DNA from 3 places in the Streptomyces sp. NBC_00704 genome. Region 1 is predicted to be linked to each of the others. Evidence: riboswitches for the same ligand, from Rfam matches in the RefSeq annotation. Region 1 holds a riboswitch; each other region holds the start of a gene.
What was found. A riboswitch is a leader RNA that binds a small molecule or an ion and turns the genes downstream of it on or off. The one in region 1 is predicted to bind cyclic di-AMP.
Positions count from the first base shown of each region.

Region 1 (6,499 bases):
CGGCTACGGCGGCGGCGGCCCCGGTCACCCCGCGGGCCCGAGTCCCTTCCCCTACCCGTACCGCTAGCCCACGGGCGCGAGCTGGACCGCGAGCGGCAGCGGGAGCCCGCACAAGACCGAAGCCGCATGAGAAGGGCGAATCCGCTTCAGCCCGAGGACACGATCAGCCCAAGGACCGGGCCAGCCCGAGGACCGGACCGGACCAGCCCAGGGACCGGATCAGCCGGAGCCCGGAACCCGCATCCCGCGTCCCGCACCCCGCAGGACCCCGGATCAGGCCGCAGGCTCCCCGATCAGGCCGAAGCCCGCGTCAGGGTGTCGAGTTCCGTGCTCGTCAGTTCCAGGTCCGCCAGTGCCAGCAGCGCGGGCAGTTGCTCGACCGTGCGGGCGGAGGCGATCGGCGCGGCCACCGTCGGCTGCGCGGCGAGCCAGGCCAGGGCGACCGTGGCGACCTCGGCGTCGTGGGCCCGGGCGACCTCGTCCAGGGCGCTCAGGACCCGGCGTCCCCGCTCCGTGTCGAGGTGCTTGGCGGCGCTGCCGGAACGGGCGCTCCGCACGGTCGTGCCGGGCCGGTACTTGCCGGTGAGGAAGCCGGAGGCCAGCGCGAAGTACGGGACGGCGGCGAGGCCGAAGCGGGCGGCGACGTCCTGGAGGCCGCCCTCGTAGGTGTCGCGCGAGACCAGGTTGTAGTGGGGCTGGAGGGCGACGTACCGGGCCAGGCCCTCGCGGTCGGAGAACTCCAGGGACTCCTGGAGGCGCTCGGGAGAGATGTTGGAGGCGGCGATGTGCCGCACCTTGCCCGCCCGCACCAGCTCGTCGAGCGCGCCGACGATCTCCTCGACCGGCACCTCGGTCTTGTCGAAGTGGGTGTAGTAGAGGTCGATGCGGTCGGTGCCCAGCCGGCGGAGGGAGGCGTCGGCGGCGGCCTTGATGTTGTCGGCGGACAGGCCGGGGAACTCGGGGTGCTGGCTCACCTTGGTGGCGATGACCACGTCGTCGCGGTTGCCCCGCGCCTTCACCCACCTGCCGATGACGATCTCGGACTCACCGCCCGAGTTGCCGTCGACCCAGGCGGAGTAGGAGTCGGCGGTGTCGACGAAGTTGCCGCCGGCGGCCGCGTAGGCGTCGAGCACGGCGAAGGAGGCCGCCTCGTCCGCCGTCCAGCCGAAGACGTTGCCGCCGAGGGCGAGCGGGAAGACCTCGAGGTCGGAGGAGCCGAGAGTGCGCAGAACAGTCATGGTTCAACTCAACGGTCACCACGCCCGCGCCCATTCCGCCCGTACCGCGAAGAACATGTGAACAGCCGCGCCGCACCCGGCACGACCGGGTCTGCCCGGCGCGGCTTCAGGGGTGTACTCGGCGGCGTGTACTCGGCGGCGTGCCGCGCCACATGCTCCAGGGCGCCCGTCCCAGGGCGCCCGTCGGGCACATCCTCAGGGACGTTCCGGACGGGCGCCCCAGGGGTGTCTCAGGGGTTGAGGCCCTTGCCGCGCAGCCAGGCCGCCGGGTCGATGCCGGTGGGGTTGCCGTCCGGGTGCACCTCGAGGTGGAGGTGGGCGCCGGTGACGTTGCCGGTCGCGCCCACGCGGCCGATCACGTCACCGGTGGCCACTTTCTGGCCGACGCTGACGTTGATCGACGACTGGTGGCAGAACCACAGCTCGGTGCCGTCGTCCAGAGTGAGGATGGTGCGGTAGCCGTAGGAACCGGCCCAGCCCGCCTCGGTGACGGTGGCGCTGTGGACAGCCTTGATGAGGGTGCCGGTGGGCGCGGCGAAGTCGAGACCGGTGTGGTAGCCGGAGGACCAGAGGGAGCCGGCCTGCCCGAAGGTCGAGGTGATCGTGTACGAGGAGGTCGGCAGCGTGTACTGCTTGGCCAGCTCGGCGAGACGCGCGGCCTCGGCCTTCTCGGCGGCTTCCTCGGCGGCCTTCTTCTTCGCGGCGGCGGCCTTGGCGCGCGCTTCCTTCTCGGCCTTGGCGACGGCGTCGGCCTCGGCCTTCTTCGCGTCGGCCGCCGCCTTGACCTCGTACTGGGTGTGCTGCGACTCGACCTGCGCCATGATCCGGCTGCGCAGGGCCTCGCCCGCGTCGGCGGCGCCGCTGTCGTCGGCGTCGGTGGTGTCGACGGCGGTCTCGGACCCGAAGGCGCTCAGGGCGGACGCGGTCTCCGGGGCGGGTTCGTCGTCGGAGATGAGGGAGCCGACGTTCGGCAGGTCCGGTATCGAGATGGAGACCGGGGCCTTGCCGGTGTTGGCGCTGGCCATCCCGCCCGCGCTGACCGCGGCTATGACGCCGACGCCGAGGACGGTGGAGCTGCGGGCGAACCCGCCGCCGCGCTGCTTGGCGACCCGGTGCTTGCCCCGGACCGGGCGGACGGAGTCCGCGGTGGGGTTCCACTCCTCCCAGGGACCCTCGTCGGTGCGGTGGTCGCCGTAGCCGAAGGAGTCGGCGGACCACTGGCTCGGCGCGTACGGGGCCTCGGGGGCAGGCGGGTTGGACGCCACGAGGGCGCGCTCCTTTCCTTCCGTCGCCTACCGGGTTAGCTGACGGGTTCGGAGCGGGAAGGTCTCCTACGCGCGTATACCGGTCGTGGACTCTGCGAGTTCACGACGGCTTCCGCGTGATTCACCCCAAGGTGGTGGTTCCCCGGTTCCCTTGCGGGATTCGGCGCGTGCGCACGGAGCCGGCTCTGGTGCCGGCTGGGACGGCCGCGCTGCGTTATCGAACGTTAATAGACCCGGGGGTGGGTTTCCAAGCTCTTCTGCTTGATCAACAACATTTCCGACCTGGACTTTCAGGCCATCAGCGGCCGAAAACGGGCGAGTTGACCCCGGCCTCGCACGCCCCCGTGGCCACAGGCGTTCTGACGGCGACTCAGCACCCGTGCACAGGGCGGCCGTACGGTCACGCACCGTGAGGGGGAGGTTCGGGGGAAACGCACCGAGGGCCGGAACCCTTTCGGATTCCGGCCCTCGGCCTTCAGTAGCGGGGACAGGATTTGAACCTGCGACCTCTGGGTTATGAGCCCAGCGAGCTACCGAGCTGCTCCACCCCGCGTCGTTGTGACTCCAGTCTACGCTACTTCCGGGGCCCCGATGACCACGCTCCCGGACGCCTCACATCAGGGCGCCTCACACCAGGTGCCGGTTGGGGGCCTTCGCCCGCTCCTCGTACTCCGGCAGGAGGAGGACGTCGACGCCCGCGGCCGTCAGCAGACCGGCGCCGTCCGCCTCGGTCACGAAGGTGTCCGGCTCCCGCCAGGCCGTGACCACCCGGCGCACGCCCGCGTCGAGGATGAGCCGGGCGCAGGGGGCGGGCCGGGAGGAGCGGCGGGCGCAGGGTTCGAGGCTGCTGTAGACGGTGGCCGTGCGCAGGCGCGGGTCGGCGGGGCCGAGCTTGGCGAGGGCGGCCTCCTCGGCGTGCGCGAGCGGGTCGCCGGCCTCGCGGGAGTGCCCGCGGGCGAGTTCCGTCCCGTCGGCGGCGACGATCACCGCGCCGACGCTGAACGCCGTGTCCGAGGGCGGGCACTGGGCGGCCAGCTCGCAGGCCAGGGCGAGCCAGTGCCGGTCGGCCGCGGCGGCGAGCGGTCCGGCGCCGGGGGCGGTGGGCTCGTAGCGGTGCAGGACGACGTCCTCGATGCGCCGGGTCTCCACCAGGCGCAGGCGTCCGCCCTGGTAGCCGCCGGGCCCGAAGAGGCGGGGCGCGTCCGGGTCGCCCACGAACAGCGGGGCGAGGACGAGCTGGAGTTCGTCGGCGAGCCCCTGCAAGAGCAGCTGGGTGTGGACGGTTCCGCCGCCCTCGACCATGAGGCGTCGCACGCCGAGTTCGTCGTGGAGGTGGGTGAGGAGGCGGCGCCAGTCCAGTTCGGGGCCGAGCGGGACGAGGTCGGCGGCGATGCCGAGCGCGCGGGCCCGTTCGGCGCCCTTGTCCGTCGTGTACAGGGCCTTCGCGCCGCCCGTGTGCCAGAAGTTCGCGTCGGGGTCCAGGTCGCCGGAGCCGCTGACGGTGACCTTGAGGGGGTACGGGGGCCGTCCGGCGGCGACGCGGGCGGCGCGGCGCTCGGGGGAGTTCACGAGGAGGCGGGGGTTGTCGGCGCGGATCGTGCCGGCGCCGATGAGGACGGCGTCCACGGAGGCCCGTACGGCGTCGACGCGGTCGAAGTCGGCGGGGCTCGAGAGCAGCAGCCGCTCGGGGCCGGTGTCGTCCAGGTAGCCGTCGAGGGAGACGGCGGCGGACAGCAGGACGTACGGGTACGGCATCGACGTGCTCCCGGGCTATGTCTTCCGACGGCGATCTTGGTTCAAGTTTGAAACAAACCTACACTGGGGGCATGACGACCCGCTGGCTCACCCCCGAGGAGCAGCGCGCCTGGCGCGCGTACGTTGCCGGCTACCTCCTGCTGGAGGACGCGATCGACCGGCAGCTCCAGCAGGACGCGGGCATGCCCCACCCGTACTACTCCATCCTCGCCAACCTCTCCGAGACCCCGGAGCGGCGGCTGCGGATGACCGATCTCGCGGAGCGGCTGAAGATCACCCGCAGCCGGCTGACCTACGCGGTGTCCCGGCTGGAGAAGGACGGGCTGGTGAGGCGCGAGGAGTGCCGCTGGGACAAGCGCGGCACCGTCGCGGCGCTGACCGACGAGGGCATGGCGGTGCTGCGGGACGCGGCCCCCGGCCATGTCGCGACCGTCCGGGCCGCCCTGTTCGACCGGCTCACCCCCGAGCAGGTGGGGCAGTTGGAGGAGATCTTCACGCAGGTCGCCCGGGGGTTCCAGGGCGACGGGGAGAACGAGGCGGCGCCCGAGGACCTCCCCTGGCGCCGGCGTTCGACGCCCTGCTCCGGGACGCAGTGAGCCGCGTCACACGACCGTTGCTTCAAATTTCAAGCATGGGGTAGGGTCTCGTCTCGTCGGATGTGCTTCAAATCTGAAGCAGTAGCCGACACGGCACCACCGCATCACGGCATCACCGCATCACCGCATCACCACGTCATTCGCCCCCGGACCCGGGAGACCCGCATGCCCGACACCCCCGCCGCCACCCCGCGCGCCCGCGTCCGGGTTCCGCTGCGCTTCCACGACGGCTACTCGGTCGACGCCGAACTCGTCACCTTCCACGGGCTGACCGACAGCCTGGAGCACGTCGCCGTCGTGCTCGGCGACCCCGCGCCCGGCGCCACCCCGCTGGTCCGGCTGCACTCCGAATGCCTCACCGGCGACGCGTTCGGCTCCGCCCGCTGCGACTGCGGCCCCCAACTGCGCGAGGCCGTCGAGCGGATAGCGGCGACGGGCGGCGTCCTGCTCTACCTCCGCCAGGAGGGGCGCGGCATCGGCCTCTACAACAAGCTCGACGCGTACGCACTCCAGGACCAGGGCCTGGACACCTACGCCGCGAATGCCGCCCTCGGCCTGCCCGAGGACGACCGCGACTACACGGCCGCCGCCCAGATGCTGCGCGCCCTCGGCATCACCAGCCTGGACCTGCTGTCCAACAACCCCGACAAGGCCGAGCAGTTGCGGGGCCTGGGCATCGACGTCCACGACCGCGTGCCCACCGGCGTCTTCACCACCCCGCACAACGTGCGCTACCTGCGCGCGAAGGTCCTCCAGACCCAGCACACCCTGCCGCTGGCCTCCCTCACCGGCCTCAGCGCGGTCTGACGCCTCCGGCGTCCGGCGCGGGCAGGCGCGAACCCCGGGACTCCGCGACGCGCAGGGCGTCGGCCAGGCACTCCGCGAGCCGCAGACCGGCGTACCGCACCTCGGTGTACGGAGACGCGGGGTCGTCCAGCAGCGGACGGGCGAGCCCGAGCACCTCGACGGCCGTGGCGAGCTGCTCGGCCTCCAACTCGTCGGCGAGCCGGGACAGGCGGCTGCCCTGGTCGTCGGTCACCAGGTAGCAGGGCTTGCCGTCGGGGGACGACCAGGGCAACAACCGAGGGGGCGGGGAGGACGCCGGATTCGTCACGCGGCCACCTCCTGCGCGCCGATCAGGCGACGACGCTGCTGAAGCGCGGTTTCCCGGTCGCGCGCGGCGAGATAGGGGCGCACGAGAGCGGATTCCGCGCCGTCGAGTGAGCCGACGAGCCCGTACGGCGAACGGTGCGGAGGGAGCTGCGCAGCCATCGGGGCCGGGTCGTGCAGTTCTGCGGTGAAGTGCGGGCAGAACCGGGCCCGGTGACGATGCGTGCGACGCCGTTTCCCGGTGCCGGGCGCGAGAAGAAGACGCATCCCTTCGAGGGTGCGACGGATAAGGTCGTACATGTCGACGCTCCTTTGCGGCGTTGGCCACGCCCCGGGAGGTCTAGCCACCTCGCCGGGGTCCTTTCCTTTCGACCATACCGGTAACTGCGTCCCCCTGCACCCCACTGATTAATACTGCGTCCCACAGCGTCCGGACGCGTTCCGCCTCTGCATCGAGCGCTGGGCTGCGGCACGGTGGGAGGATGAGTGAGCTTCCGCGCTACGAGTACGTGAAACTCGCCGACGCCATCGCGGC
Region 1 covers NZ_CP109000.1:3,875,217-3,881,715, forward strand. Annotated here, with positions in the region: gene OG802_RS16830 (PrsW family intramembrane metalloprotease) at 1-67, shown strand, start outside; gene OG802_RS16835 (aldo/keto reductase) at 294-1,238, opposite strand; gene OG802_RS16840 (M23 family metallopeptidase) at 1,469-2,503, opposite strand; cyclic di-AMP (ydaO/yuaA leader) riboswitch at 2,513-2,679, opposite strand; tRNA gene OG802_RS16845 (tRNA-Met) at 2,983-3,056, opposite strand; gene OG802_RS16850 (dihydrofolate reductase family protein) at 3,131-4,258, opposite strand; gene OG802_RS16855 (MarR family winged helix-turn-helix transcriptional regulator) at 4,330-4,854, shown strand; gene OG802_RS16860 (GTP cyclohydrolase II) at 5,020-5,661, shown strand; gene OG802_RS16865 (hypothetical protein) at 5,648-5,968, opposite strand; gene OG802_RS16870 (hypothetical protein) at 5,965-6,264, opposite strand; gene OG802_RS16875 (GntR family transcriptional regulator) at 6,447-6,499, shown strand, end outside.

Region 2 (6,499 bases), 570 kb from region 1:
AGCTCATCCACCGCAAGCGCGCGGAGCTGCCCGCTCGGCCGGCGCCGGGCGAGGACCTCATCTCCGGTCTCATCCGCGCCTCCGACCAGGGTGAGCACCTCACCGAGAACGAGGCCGCCGCCATGGCGTTCATCCTGCTGTTCGCGGGTTTCGAGACGACGGTGAACCTCATCGGCAACGGCGCCTACGCCCTCCTCACCCACCCCGAGCAGCGTGCGCGCCTGCAGAGGTCGCTCGCCGGGGACGACGGCGAGCCCTCCCTGCTGGAGACGGGCATCGAGGAACTCCTGCGCTACGACGGGCCCGTGGAACTGGCGACCTGGCGGTTCGCGACCGAGCCGCTGCGGATCGGCGGGCAGGACATCGCGCCGGGCGACCCCGTCCTCGTCGTCCTCGCGGCGGCGGACCGCGACCCGGCGCGGTTCGCGGACCCCGATGTGCTGGATCTGTCCCGTCGTGACAACCAGCACCTCGGCTACGGCCACGGCATCCACTACTGCCTGGGCGCCCCGCTGGCCCGGCTGGAGGGACGGACCGCGCTCGCCACTCTCCTCACACGGCTGCCCGATCTCCGACTGGCGGCGGATCCGGCCGAGTTGAGGTGGCGGGGCGGGCTCATCATGCGCGGGCTGCGGACGTTGCCGGTGGAGTTCGCTCCGGAACGTTCCGGCTCCGGACAGGCCCGGATCTGAGCGAAAGTCAGCCGGAGTGTGACCGTTCTACGGAGCAAAGGTGACCGGTCCTCAACTCTGTGATCTTCACGTGATCTGCGCGGCATGAACTTGTGACAAGTGATCGTCTGCCTATACGTTCACTCGTCAGCGCGACGGGCCGGTCTCGGACGCCGCGCCGGTCACTGCTGTCCACAGAAAGGCCCTCGCATGCTCTCCGGGAACGGTCGGCACCGTCGCCCCCGTCAGGCTCCGGCCCTCCTCGTCGCGGCCGGGGTGACCGGTTCGGCCATCGCCATCCCGCTGCTGGCCGCCTCCGGCGCCAGCGCCGCCGACGGCACGGTGTGGGACAAGGTGGCGCAGTGCGAGACCGGCGGCTCGTGGAGCGCCGACAAGGGCGACGGCGAGCTCGGCGGTCTGAGCCTCAGCCAGAAGGACTGGGAGACGTACGGGGGGCTCGACTACGCGACCCGTCCCGACCTGGCCAGCCGCAACCAGCAGATCGCGGTGGCGCAGAAGGTGCTCGCGGCGCAGGGCATCGGCGCGTGGGGGACCTGCGGGCTGACGTCCGGCCTCACCAAGGCGAACGGCGCGCTGCCCGTGGACACCGGCCTGGCGGACGACTCCTCCGGCTCGGCCTCCTCCGGACTGTCCGATCTGTCCCGAGGGCTGTCCGGATCGTCCGGTTCCGGGTCGTCGGACTCGACGGGCTCCACCGGCGGTGCGGACGGTTCGGGTGACGGCTCGTCCGGCGCGGACGGATCGTCCGACTCGTCCGACTCGACCACCGATCCCAGCGGTTCGCCCTCGGAGTCCGCTTCCTCCTCTTCCTCGGCTTCATCCTCTTCGTCCCCTTCGGCCTCTTCCTCCGCCGCGGGTGACTCCACCGGCTCCGCCGCGGGCAAGGGGGCGGGTGCTGCGGGCGACGGATCCTCCACGGTCACCCCGGAAGTGAACGAGTCGGACAATTCGGGCCAGGATGTGGGCTCTTGGAGTCTCGTCGACACCGGCTCCCTCGGCGCCGGCCGGCACCGCGGGCCCACCGCCGACGAGGACACGGCCAAGAGCGCCACGAACGTCGCGCCGAGCGGCACCGCCCCCGCCACCGCCGGCCGGCACGCCGCGGCCACCTACGTCGTCCAGGAGGGGGACTCGCTCGCGTCCATCGCCGACTCCCTTGGCCTCGACGGCGGATGGCGCGGCCTGTACGCCGAGAACAAGGACCTCATCGGCGGCGACCCGAGCGACATCGCGCCCGGTCAGACCCTCGACACAGGGGCCTAATAGGGCGCAAAACCCGGTAAATACAGCGGGAGTTCACGTCACGCTTCGCGCCGAATGTCCGGTTTGGTGAAAGTGTGGGATGAGTCTCAGAAGCCCTGATCGTCTTTGAAATTCGGCGGATCACGTGTCTACGGTCGAGGCCGCTCGGCAACCCGAGCCCCGGCCGTCGCAACGCCGAATCCTGCCAGCGGCAGTCCGGGAACAGTCGTCGCGTCAAGCGCCGTAGGCAGGAGCGGGGGACCCAAGGTAAGCGCCGGGACCGGCTGTAGAGGCTGGATCCGGCTTGGGGTGAAGTCACCCCTCCGGGAAGCGATCGCTTCCGTGGAGGAGTGACCGGGCAACTCACACGGCCCGAACCCGACAGCTCACCTCGCAGGCGTCGGTGAGGGGATCCACCATGCTGTTTTCCGCCAAGGGCAAGCACCGTCGTCCGTCCAAGGCCACCCGCGCCGCCGCTCTGGCCGGCGTCACCGGTGTCGCCATCGCCGCCCCGCTGATGGCGGCCGGCAGCGCCTCCGCCGCCACCGCCTCCGAGTGGGACACGGTCGCCCAGTGCGAGTCCGGCGGCAACTGGTCCATCAACACCGGCAACGGCTACTACGGCGGCCTTCAGTTCTCCGCCTCCACCTGGGCCGCGTACGGCGGCACGCAGTACGCCGCGCAGGCCAACCAGGCCTCCAAGTCGCAGCAGATCTCCGTCGCCGAGAAGGTGCTCGCCTCCCAGGGCAAGGGCGCCTGGCCGGTGTGCGGCACGGGCCTGTCCGGCGCCTCGTACAACGGCGGCTCCGACTCCTCGAACTCCTCCGGTTCGTCCAGCTCCTCCAACTCCTCGGACAGCGGCAGCAGCGCCCGCTCGACCGAGAAGCAGAGCGCCTCGCGCTCCACCGACCGTCCGGCCGCCACCAAGAAGTCCAAGACGGTCACCACCCCGACCGGCAAGAAGGTCAAGAAGGGCGACGGCGAGTACAAGGTCGTCAAGGGCGACACCCTCAGCTCCATCGCCGAGAAGCACAAGGTCAAGGGCGGCTGGCACAAGCTGTTCGAGCTGAACAAGGACATCGTCGAGGACGCGAACCTCATCTTCCCGGGCCAGCAGCTGCACCTGAAGTGACAGCCGGCTCCCCGGGAAGCCACAGCTCTCCCACGGCCGAGGCCCGCACACTTCGGGCCTGACGAGGTCCTGATGAAGGCCTGGCGAGGGCCTCATGAGGACCCGGTGAGGGCCGCCCCCGTCCCCACGGGCTCCCCGCTCCGGTGCGTGTTCCCCCGTACGCACCGGAGCGGGGTTTCTCTTTGTCCGGACGCCCGTCCGCGGGCCCCCGTCGGCCTTTCTCGGCCACCCCCTTTGTTCCGGGCGTGAACAATGGGTACGGTCTGTCTGTCCACGGGACGGTCGGTCGGCTGCCGACGGCCCGGGGACGGTTAGGCTCTAGTCGCAAGGCCCGCCGCGGTCCGTCACGGCCCGCGGGCCCCGCACAACCAGCGTCACATCCCAAGAAGGAGATGCTCGTGCCGTCCATCGACGTCGTCGTAGCCCGGGAAATCCTGGACTCCCGAGGCAACCCCACGGTCGAGGTCGAGGTCGGCCTCGACGACGGCAGCACGGGTCGTGCCGCCGTACCGTCCGGCGCTTCCACCGGCGCCTTCGAGGCCGTCGAGCTCCGCGACGGCGACCCCAACCGCTACCACGGCAAGGGTGTCGAGAAAGCCGTCCTCGCCGTCATCGAGCAGATCGGCCCGGAGCTCGTCGGCTACGACGCCACCGAGCAGCGCCTGATCGACCAGGCCATGTTCGACCTGGACGCCACCGACAACAAGGGCTCCCTCGGCGCCAACGCCATCCTCGGCGTCTCGCTCGCCGTCGCCCACGCCGCCTCCGAGGCCAGCGACCTGCCGCTGTTCCGCTACCTGGGCGGCCCGAACGCGCACCTGCTGCCCGTTCCGATGATGAACATCCTGAACGGCGGCTCGCACGCCGACTCCAACGTGGACATCCAGGAGTTCATGATCGCCCCGATCGGCGCGGAGTCCTTCTCCGAGGCGCTGCGCTGGGGCGCCGAGGTCTACCACACCCTCAAGAAGGTGCTGAAGACCAAGGGCCTGTCCACCGGTCTCGGCGACGAGGGCGGCTTCGCCCCGAACCTGGAGTCCAACCGCGCCGCGCTCGACCTCATCATCGAGGCCATCCAGCAGGCCGGTTACGTCCCCGGCGAGCAGATCGCGCTCGCCCTCGACGTGGCCGCGTCCGAGTTCTACAAGGACGGCGCGTACGAGTTCGAGGGCAAGTCCCGCTCGGCCGCCGAGATGACCGAGTACTACGAGGAGCTCGTCTCCGCGTATCCGCTGGTCTCCATCGAGGACCCGCTGTTCGAGGACGACTGGGCCGGCTGGAAGGTCATCACCGACAAGCTGGGCGACAAGGTCCAGATCGTCGGCGACGACCTCTTCGTCACCAACCCCGAGCGCCTCGCCCGCGGCATCGAGGAGGGCTCCGCGAACGCCCTGCTCGTCAAGGTCAACCAGATCGGCTCGCTGACCGAGACGCTGGACGCCGTCGAGATGGCCCAGCGCAACGGCTTCAAGTGCATGATGTCCCACCGCTCCGGCGAGACCGAGGACGTCACCATCGCCGACCTCGCCGTCGCGGTGAACTGCGGCCAGATCAAGACCGGCGCCCCGGCCCGCTCGGACCGCGTCGCCAAGTACAACCAGCTGCTGCGCATCGAGGAGATCCTCGACGACGCCGCCGTGTACGCCGGCCGCAGCGCCTTCCCCCGGTTCCGCTCCGCGAACCAGTAGGACAGGCCCAAGGCGCGGCAGCGGCGCGGCGCCGACCCCACGGGTCAAGGCTCCGCCAGTCGTACGTACGTCCCCGTACTCGGTCCCGTACCGTGTGCGGGGACGTACGCACGTGAAGGGGAGGCGGAGCACATGCCCGTGAGGGACCGGGACCGGTTCTCCACCGCGACCAGGATCAAGCTGCTCGGCGAGCAGACCGCGGCCCGGGTCTACCGCTCCCAGACGAAGCGCCAGGCCCGCCGCTCACGGCTCACCGGGCGCGCCGCCCTGCTGGCGCTCGTCCTGTGCACGCTGATCGTGGCCCTGGCCTACCCGATGCGCCAGTACGTCTCCCAGCGCGCCGAGGTGGCCGATCTGCAACGCGAGAAGCAGCAGGCCGGCGAGCGCGTGCGGCAGCTGCGCGACCTGAAGGCGCGCTGGCAGGACGACGCGTACGCCGAGCAGCAGATCCGACAGCGGCTGCACTACGTGCTGCCGGGGGAGACCGGCTACATCGTCGTCGACCCGGACGCGGCCCGGCAGTCCCGCGCCGAGCTGGGGGCGGCGGACCGCCCCTGGTACTCGAACGTCTGGGACGGGGTCGACTCGTCGGACGCCTCCGACCAGTGACCGACCGATAGAAAGACAGGCATGGAAACAGCCCCGCCGACCACTCCGCGCACCGAGCCCACCGACGCGGACGTCGAGGCCTTCAAGCAGCAGCTGGGACGGCCGCCGCGCGGTCTGCGCGCGATCGCGCACCGCTGCCCGTGCGGACAGCCGGACGTCGTCGAGACGGCCCCGCGGCTGCCCGACGGAACGCCCTTCCCGACGCTGTACTACCTGACGTGCCCGAAGGCCAACTCGGCGATCGGCACGCTGGAGGCGAACGGCGTGATGAAGGAGATGACCGAGCGGCTGCGGACCGACCCGGAGCTGGCCGCCTCCTACCGCGCCGCGCACGAGGACTACGTCCGGCGCCGGGACGAGATCGAGGAGCTGAAGAACTTCCCCAGCGCCGGCGGCATGCCGGACCGGGTGAAGTGCCTGCACGTGCTGGTGGCGCACTCCCTGGCGGCCGGTCCGGGCGTCAACCCGCTCGGCGACGAGGCACTGGCGATGCTCCCGCAGTGGTGGAGCAAGGGCGCCTGCGTGACCCTCGCGTCCGGCCCGGCGGCCGACTCCGCGGCCGACTCCCCGGCCGACTCCGCTGCCGACTCCGCGGCGGGGGAGGGGCGGTGACGCGGGTCGCCGCCGTCGACTGCGGCACCAACTCCATCCGGCTGCTCGTCGCCGACGCCGATCCGCGGACCGGCGAGATCGTCGACCTGGACCGCCGGATGACGATCGTCCGGCTCGGCCAGGACGTCGACCGCACCGGCCGGCTCGCCCCCGAGGCGCTGCAACGGACCTTCGCCGCCTGCCGCGAGTACGCGGCCGTCGTCAAGGAACTCGGCGCGCAGCGGCTCCGTTTCGTCGCCACCTCCGCCTCCCGGGACGCGGAGAACCGGGACGAGTTCGTGCGCGGCGTGCTGGACATCCTGGGCGTCGAGCCCGAGGTCATCACCGGCGAGCAGGAGGCCGAGTTCTCCTTCACGGGCGCCACGAAGGAACTGGCCGGCCGCGACGACCTCACCCGGCCCTACCTGGTCGTCGACATCGGCGGCGGCTCGACCGAGTTCGTCGTCGGCGACGACCGGGTGCGCGCCGCCCGTTCCGTCGACGTGGGCTGCGTGCGGATGACCGAGCGGCACCTGGTCGTGGAC
Region 2 covers NZ_CP109000.1:3,305,265-3,311,763, reverse strand. Annotated here, with positions in the region: gene OG802_RS14425 (cytochrome P450 family protein) at 1-692, shown strand, start outside; gene OG802_RS14420 (transglycosylase family protein) at 882-1,955, shown strand; cyclic di-AMP (ydaO/yuaA leader) riboswitch at 2,164-2,349, shown strand; gene OG802_RS14415 (transglycosylase family protein) at 2,353-3,066, shown strand; gene eno (phosphopyruvate hydratase) at 3,459-4,754, shown strand; gene OG802_RS14405 (FtsB family cell division protein) at 4,887-5,363, shown strand; gene OG802_RS14400 (DUF501 domain-containing protein) at 5,385-5,975, shown strand; gene OG802_RS14395 (Ppx/GppA phosphatase family protein) at 5,972-6,499, shown strand, end outside.
Region 2: linked by a shared signal. The riboswitch ahead of OG802_RS14415 (transglycosylase family protein) and the one ahead of OG802_RS16840 (M23 family metallopeptidase) in region 1 are both predicted to bind cyclic di-AMP.

Region 3 (6,499 bases), 880 kb from region 1:
ACGGTCAGGTCGAGACCGTCGACGGCGAGCTGGCCGCCGCGGTAGCGCTTGGTGAGGGCACGGGTGCGGATGACGGCGCCGTCGTCCGCCGACTCCCCGGCCGACTCCCGCGCGCGCTCGCCCGTCGGCTCCCCCGCCGGCTCCGTCACCCTCGCCCCTCTCCTCACGCACTGACTCCGTCGGTCCCGGCGATCCCCGGACGGACCCCGGCAATCCCCGGCGACCACCCGGCGACCCCGGCCGGCGTCACTTCCCGGCGTCGGCCGCCTTCACGAGCGCGTCCTTGGTGACCGCGCCGGCGTAGACCTTGCCGTCGTCCGTGATCAGGGCGTTGACCAGGCGGGTGGAGAAGACCGTGCCGGAGCCGAAGTCGCCGCTCACCTTGTCGCCGAGGGAGCCCAGGAACCCGCCGAGGTCGCCGCCCGCGGCGGAGCCCGAGGGCACGCCCTCGCCGCCCGTGTCGAAGGCCGCGACGGACGTCCAGCCCTCGCCGATGACCTTCATGCCCTCGGAACCGGCTCCACCGCCGAGGCCCTGGCCGAACCCGCCCAACCCGCCGAAGCCGTCGAAGCCGTCGTGCCCGGGAGCGGGTTCGGCTCCCCGGCCGCCCTTGCGGCTGCCGTCGTGGCCCTCGCCGGCCGTGTCGCCCTCGGTGACCTTCGCGCCCTTGGGGGCGGTGAAGTCGAAGGTGGACGCGGCGGGCTTCGCGAAGTGCACCTGGGTGAAGCCCGCGTCCACGACGGCGGCGCCGCCGCTCGCCGGGGTCAGCGTGAACTTCAGCGGCAGGCCCGTCTCCGCGTCCACGGCGACGCTGATCGCGCCCACGGTGGAGCCGGACTGCTTCGGCTTGACGAGCAGCTTGTACGCGTCGCGGCCGGCGACCTGGACCGTGCCGTCGACGGTCACGGAGGTCGTGTCGTCGACCGCCTCGAGGGCGTCCTCGGTGAGGTCCTTCGGCGTGGCCGGGACCGGGGTCCGCGCCTTGCCAGGGGCCTCGCCCGGCTCCTTGCCCGCGCTCTCGTCGACGGTGGAGTGGTAGACCTCGTTGGACGCGCTGTCGTACCCCCACACGTTCTTGCCGTTATGGATGACGCTGTACTCGGCGGCCCGCTCCAGCAGCGAGACCTTCTGACGGTCCGGGCCGTCGGCCGCGACGCGCAGGGTGTGCGTGCCGGACGCCAGCTCGGTGAGCTTGGCCTGGGGGTCGGCGGACGAGCCGTCGCCGCCCTGCGCCGCTCCGGAGAGCAGCCCGCTCTCCAGCCCGCCGAGGTCGGGCAGCCCGAGGTCGGTGGTGATCTTCACCGTTCCGGACAGCTGCTGCACGTCCGAGGCGGCGATCTTGTCGAGGAGCTGCTGCGCGGTGATCTTCGGCAGGTCGGGGTCGCCGGAGTCGGCGAGTGCCGGGACGAGCCCGATCGTCGCCGCCGCGACACCGATCACGGTGACCGGAACGACGTACCGTGCGGCCTTGCGGCGTCGGAGGCGCAGGTCGTCGGCCTCCCCGCCGGTCGCCTCCCCGCCGGTCATGGTGGCGTCGGATTCCTTCGGTGCCATGTGTGCCTTACCTCCGTCGTCGGCGGCGGCTGGTCGTCTCGCGCTGCGTTCCCCGCCCCAAGCCGCCATTCTCACCCGAATCGGTGAGGAGTGGTGTTTTCGGTAGTCCCCATCTGACCAAATCAGCCGACGACAAGCGTCAACCCGAGGGCTCAACTCCACATACGCCTGCGGTATGACACGACCCTGACGTGAGGGCGACGGCCCGTAGGGGTGTGGGGGTGTGGGGGTCTGGGGGTCTGGGGCTGTGGAGAGCGGGCACCCCGGACGGGACGGGAGGAAGAGCGGACGGCGGGAGAGGAAGCGGGGGCGGCGGGGAGCCAGGGGGAGAGGGGGCGGCGGGGGCGGCGGAGCAGGCGGGGTCAGCCCGCCCGGTGGACCACCGCGTCGCAGAGTTCCATCAGGGCGGCCTTGGCGTCGCACTCCCGCAGCGGCGCCAGCGCGGCGCGCGCGTCCTTGGCGTACCGCACGGTGTCCCGGCGGGCCTGCTCCAGGGCCGGGTGGGCCCGGAGCGCGCCGAGGGCCTCGTCGAGGCGGGCGTCGTCGCTGAGGTCGGAGTCCAGCAGCTCGCACAGCGCGATGTCCTCGGGCAGCGCCAGCCGCGCCGCGCGCTCACGCAGCCGCAGCACCGGCAGCGTGGGCACGCCCTCGCGCAGGTCCGTGCCGGGCGTCTTGCCCGACTCGCGCGAGTCGGACGCGATGTCCAGGACGTCGTCCGCGAGCTGGAACGCGACGCCCAGCCGCTCGCCGTACTGCGTCAGGACGTCGACGACCGTCTCGTCGGCGCCCGACATCATCGCCCCGAACCGGCAGGCCACCGCCACCAGCGAGCCCGTCTTGCCGCCGAGGACGTCGAGGTAGTGATCGACCGGATCCCGGCCGTCCGTCGGACCGGCCGTCTCCAGGATCTGGCCGGTGACCAGCCGCTCGAACGCCTCCGCCTGCACCCGCACCGCCTCCGGGCCGAGGTCGGCCAGGATGTGGGAGGCGCGGGCGAAGAGGAAGTCGCCCGTGAGGACGGCGACGGAGTTCCCCCAGCGGGCGTTGGCGCTGGGCACCCCGCGCCGCACGGCGGCCTCGTCCATCACGTCGTCGTGGTACAGGGTGGCCAGGTGGGTCAGCTCCACCACCACGGCCGACGGCACGACACCCGGCGCGTGCTTGTCCCCGAACTGCGACGCGAGCACCACGAGCAGCGGCCGGAACCGCTTCCCGCCCGCCCGCACGAGGTGCTGTGCCGCCTCCGTGATGAAGGGGACCTCACTCTTGGTGGCCTCGAGCAAGCCTTCCTCGACAGCCGCCAATCCGGCCTGGACATCGGCTTCCAGAGCCTGGTCCCGCACGCTCAGCCCGAACGGCCCGACGACGGTCACGAGGGGTCTCCTGTCTGCTGGTGTCCACTGGCGATTACGCGGTTTGTCGATAGGTCGCTGCCACCACTCAAGTCAGCGTATCCGGTCACGTTTCGATCACCGATAGCCCCCACGTCCCCCGGGCTCGAATGGGCTCGCCCGGGAACCGTCTCCGTCGGGCGGGGCGGCACCGGATTCCACCCGCCGAGTTCCTGATCAGCTCGTACGGTCGGACACCCGCCGGAACACCCATCGGATTGCCCCGGCGCCGCGAATCATGCGGCCGCACGCGGCCACCCCCGGCCACAGACCCGCACAAGCCCGACCACAGACCCGCACACGCCGGACCACACACCCGAACACTCCGGGCCGCAGATCCGCACACACCGGACGCCGGACCCGCACAGGCCGGGTCGCAGATCCCCACCCGCGGACGTCGGACCCGCACCCGCCGGACGACGAACCCGCACACACCCGCCCCGCCGGACGCTCACGCAGGAGCACGGTCCCGCACGCGCGCGCAGGCCCCAGTGCGGGCTCACGCTCCTCACGCGGACCCACACTCCCGCACCTCCCGCCGGACCCGACCCGCACCGATCCACCCCACCCCACCCCGCCCGGCGTGACGACTGTCACGCGCCCCCCTCCGTGACCGTCGCCCACTCCCCGCCCCCGGCGGGACGGTGCCGCCTCCCCGAAAGGGCGGAGCGCCCTTCCGAGGAAGGGCGGAGCGGCTCCCCCCGAGGGACGGCGCGGCGCGACGTGGCGCGACATGGCGGACGACAACTCATCGACATTCGTTTGACGACGAGTTGGGGCTAATGCCCGTTTCGCCGCCCTTGTGGACCCAGGTGAGTTGGCTCACTCCCCGAGACCGGTCACCCCTCGCCCGTCCTTCACCGATTCTCCGCACGCCTCAAGCAAGTTGACCCTTTGCACCCACAAAGGATCAAGCACCCCATAGACCACAGACCAAGGTCAATAGGGGTGATCTGTGAATCCGGTACTTGTTCCGGACATGTGCTCTCGCATACGTTCCCGGCCTGTCGGGCGGACGCCTAATCCTGCCGCCGCCCATGACACCCATCGAGAACGCACGGCAGGAGCGGGGGAACCAGGTAAGTCGCCGCAACGGATGTTCCTGACGTCCCGGATGTTTTCCGGACGTTTCGGGCAGCCCGTCGTGGCTCGGGGTGAAGTCGCGACCGTCAGGACGCGACCGGGCAGCTCCCCGCCCGAACCCGACAGCTCACCTCGCAGGCGCTGGAGAGGAAAACCGTCATGCCCGCTGCTGCTCACCGCCGCACCCGCACCGCCCGCCTCGCCCGCAAGCTCGCCGTCGCCGGCACCGGAGTCGCCGTGCTGGCACTCCCGCTGATCGGCGCCACCACCGCCTCCGCCGCGACCCCGACCGTCGCGACCGCCACCAGCCTGGGGTACTCCAACAACCTCGACGGGTGGATCCGCGCCTCGCTGCACGTCATGTCGCAGCACGGCATCCCGGGGACGTACAACGGCATCTACCGCAACGTCATCCGCGAGTCGTCCGGCAACCCCTACGCCATCAACCTGTGGGACTCCAACGCGGCCGCGGGCATTCCCTCCAAGGGACTGCTCCAGGTCATCGACCCGACCTTCCGCGCCTACCACGTCGACGGCACGTCCTGGGACTCCTACGACCCGGTCGCGAACATCACCGCCGCCTGCAACTACGCGGCCGCCCGCTACGGCTCCATCGACAACGTCTTCAGCGCGTACTGACAGCCGGCCCCCGGCACTCGGCTCCCGGCACTCGGCCCCCGGCGCGTTCGCGCGTGACACATGACGCCTGACACCTGACGTCCGGCGCGTGAACAACGCATCGAGCGCCGGGCGCACCGCCCGTGCCGAGCGCGCGGGGCCCGGCTCAGGGAAACAGTCTTTCGAGGACGACGGCCACGCCGTCGTCCTCGTTCGACGTCGTGACCTCGTCGGCCATCGCCTTGAGTTCCGGGTGCGCGTTGGCCATCGCGACACCGCGCGCCGCCCAGTCGAACATCGGGATGTCGTTGGGCATGTCCCCGAAGGCGACGGTGTCCTCGGGCCGCAGCCCCAGGTGTTCGGCGGCCAGCGCCAGCCCGGTCGCCTTGGTGACCCCGCAGGGCTGGAGTTCCACCGTGCCCGGCCCCGACATGGTGACCGTGGCGAGCGAGCCGACCACCGAGCGGGCCGTCGCCGCCAACTCGTCGTCGGACAGGAACGGGTGGCGCAGCAGCACCTTGCTGATCGGCTCGCACCACAGGTCGTCGCGGCGGGCGACGCGCAGAGCGGGCAGCGTGGGGTGCGGCATCCGGTAGCCCGGCTCGATGAGCGTCAGCCCGTCGACGCCGTCCTGGTCGACGGCCGCGTACAGCTGCCCGACCTCCGCCTCGATCTTGCCGAGCGCCGTCTCGGCCAGCTCCCGGTCCAGGGTGACCGACCACAGCAGACGGTCCGCGCCGGCGTCGTACAGCTGCGCGCCCTGTCCGCACACCGCGAGCCCCCTGCTGTGCAGACGGTCGAGCAGCGGCCGCACGCGGGGCGCGGGACGTCCCGTCACCACCAGGTGGCGTGCACCGGCGGCCGCCACCCGCGCGAGCGCGTCGAGGGACCGGTCGGAGAAGGTGTCGTCGCCGCGGAGCAGCGTTCCGTCCAGGTCGGTGGCGATGAGGGAGTACGCGGTGCGCGCGGCATATGCGGTGGGTGCGGCCATGATCAGAGAATACGGACCCCGCACCGCCCTGGTTCGACGGGAACCGAACAGCGACCGGGTCCGGTCCGGTTCTGCCAACTCCCCTTCGGCGACTGACCGTCGGTGGTTGACGACCGGCTCGAAGAAGCGCCTTCCGGCACCCGCCCGGCCGGGGCGTCGCGTGGTCCGCCGCGCCCGCAGCGCCTCCCCCACCTCCCCCGCCACCGCCGGCGCGTCCGTCCGGGCCGCCTCGACGGGCCCGCCCCCGTGCCGCTTCCCCGAGGTCGGCCGTAACGTGTGGCCCGGCTCGGCGCACCCGCGGCATCCGCGCGGAATCGGCGGGCTCACCTGGCGAGCACCACAGAGCGCACGAACACGAAAGAGAGGCAGTACCCGATGCCCCCCTTCGACCTTGCCGAGGGCGATCCCTTCGGTCCGCACAACCTGCCGTACGGCGTCTTCTCGCTGCCGGGCTCCACCGAGCGGACCGTCGGCGTCCGCCTCGGCGACCACGTCCTCGACGCGGGTGCGGCGGCCCGCGCGCTCGGCTCGTCCCACGCCGCGCTGCTCGCGGCGCCGACCCTCAACCCGCTGATGGCGGCGGGCCGTCCGGTCTGGACGCAGGTGCGTCGCGAGCTGACGGAGTGGGTGACGAGCCCGGCGCACCGAGCCACCGTCGAACCGCTCTTCCGGCCCCTGTCCGCCGTGACACTGCACCTCCCCTTCCAGGTCGCCGACTACGTCGACTTCTACTCCTCCGAGCACCACGCCCGTAACGTCGGCGCGATCTTCCGCCCGGACACCGCCGACACGCTGCTGCCCAACTGGAAGCACCTGCCGATCGGTTACCACGGACGGTCCGGCACGGTCGTCGTCTCCGGCA
Region 3 covers NZ_CP109000.1:4,757,822-4,764,320, reverse strand. Annotated here, with positions in the region: gene OG802_RS20845 (ABC transporter ATP-binding protein) at 1-71, opposite strand, end outside; gene OG802_RS20840 (LolA family protein) at 247-1,554, opposite strand; gene OG802_RS20835 (polyprenyl synthetase family protein) at 1,917-2,927, opposite strand; cyclic di-AMP (ydaO/yuaA leader) riboswitch at 3,968-4,184, shown strand; gene OG802_RS20830 (transglycosylase SLT domain-containing protein) at 4,188-4,667, shown strand; gene OG802_RS20825 (HAD family hydrolase) at 4,813-5,637, opposite strand; gene fahA (fumarylacetoacetase) at 6,013-6,499, shown strand, end outside.
Region 3: linked by a shared signal. The riboswitch ahead of OG802_RS20830 (transglycosylase SLT domain-containing protein) and the one ahead of OG802_RS16840 (M23 family metallopeptidase) in region 1 are both predicted to bind cyclic di-AMP.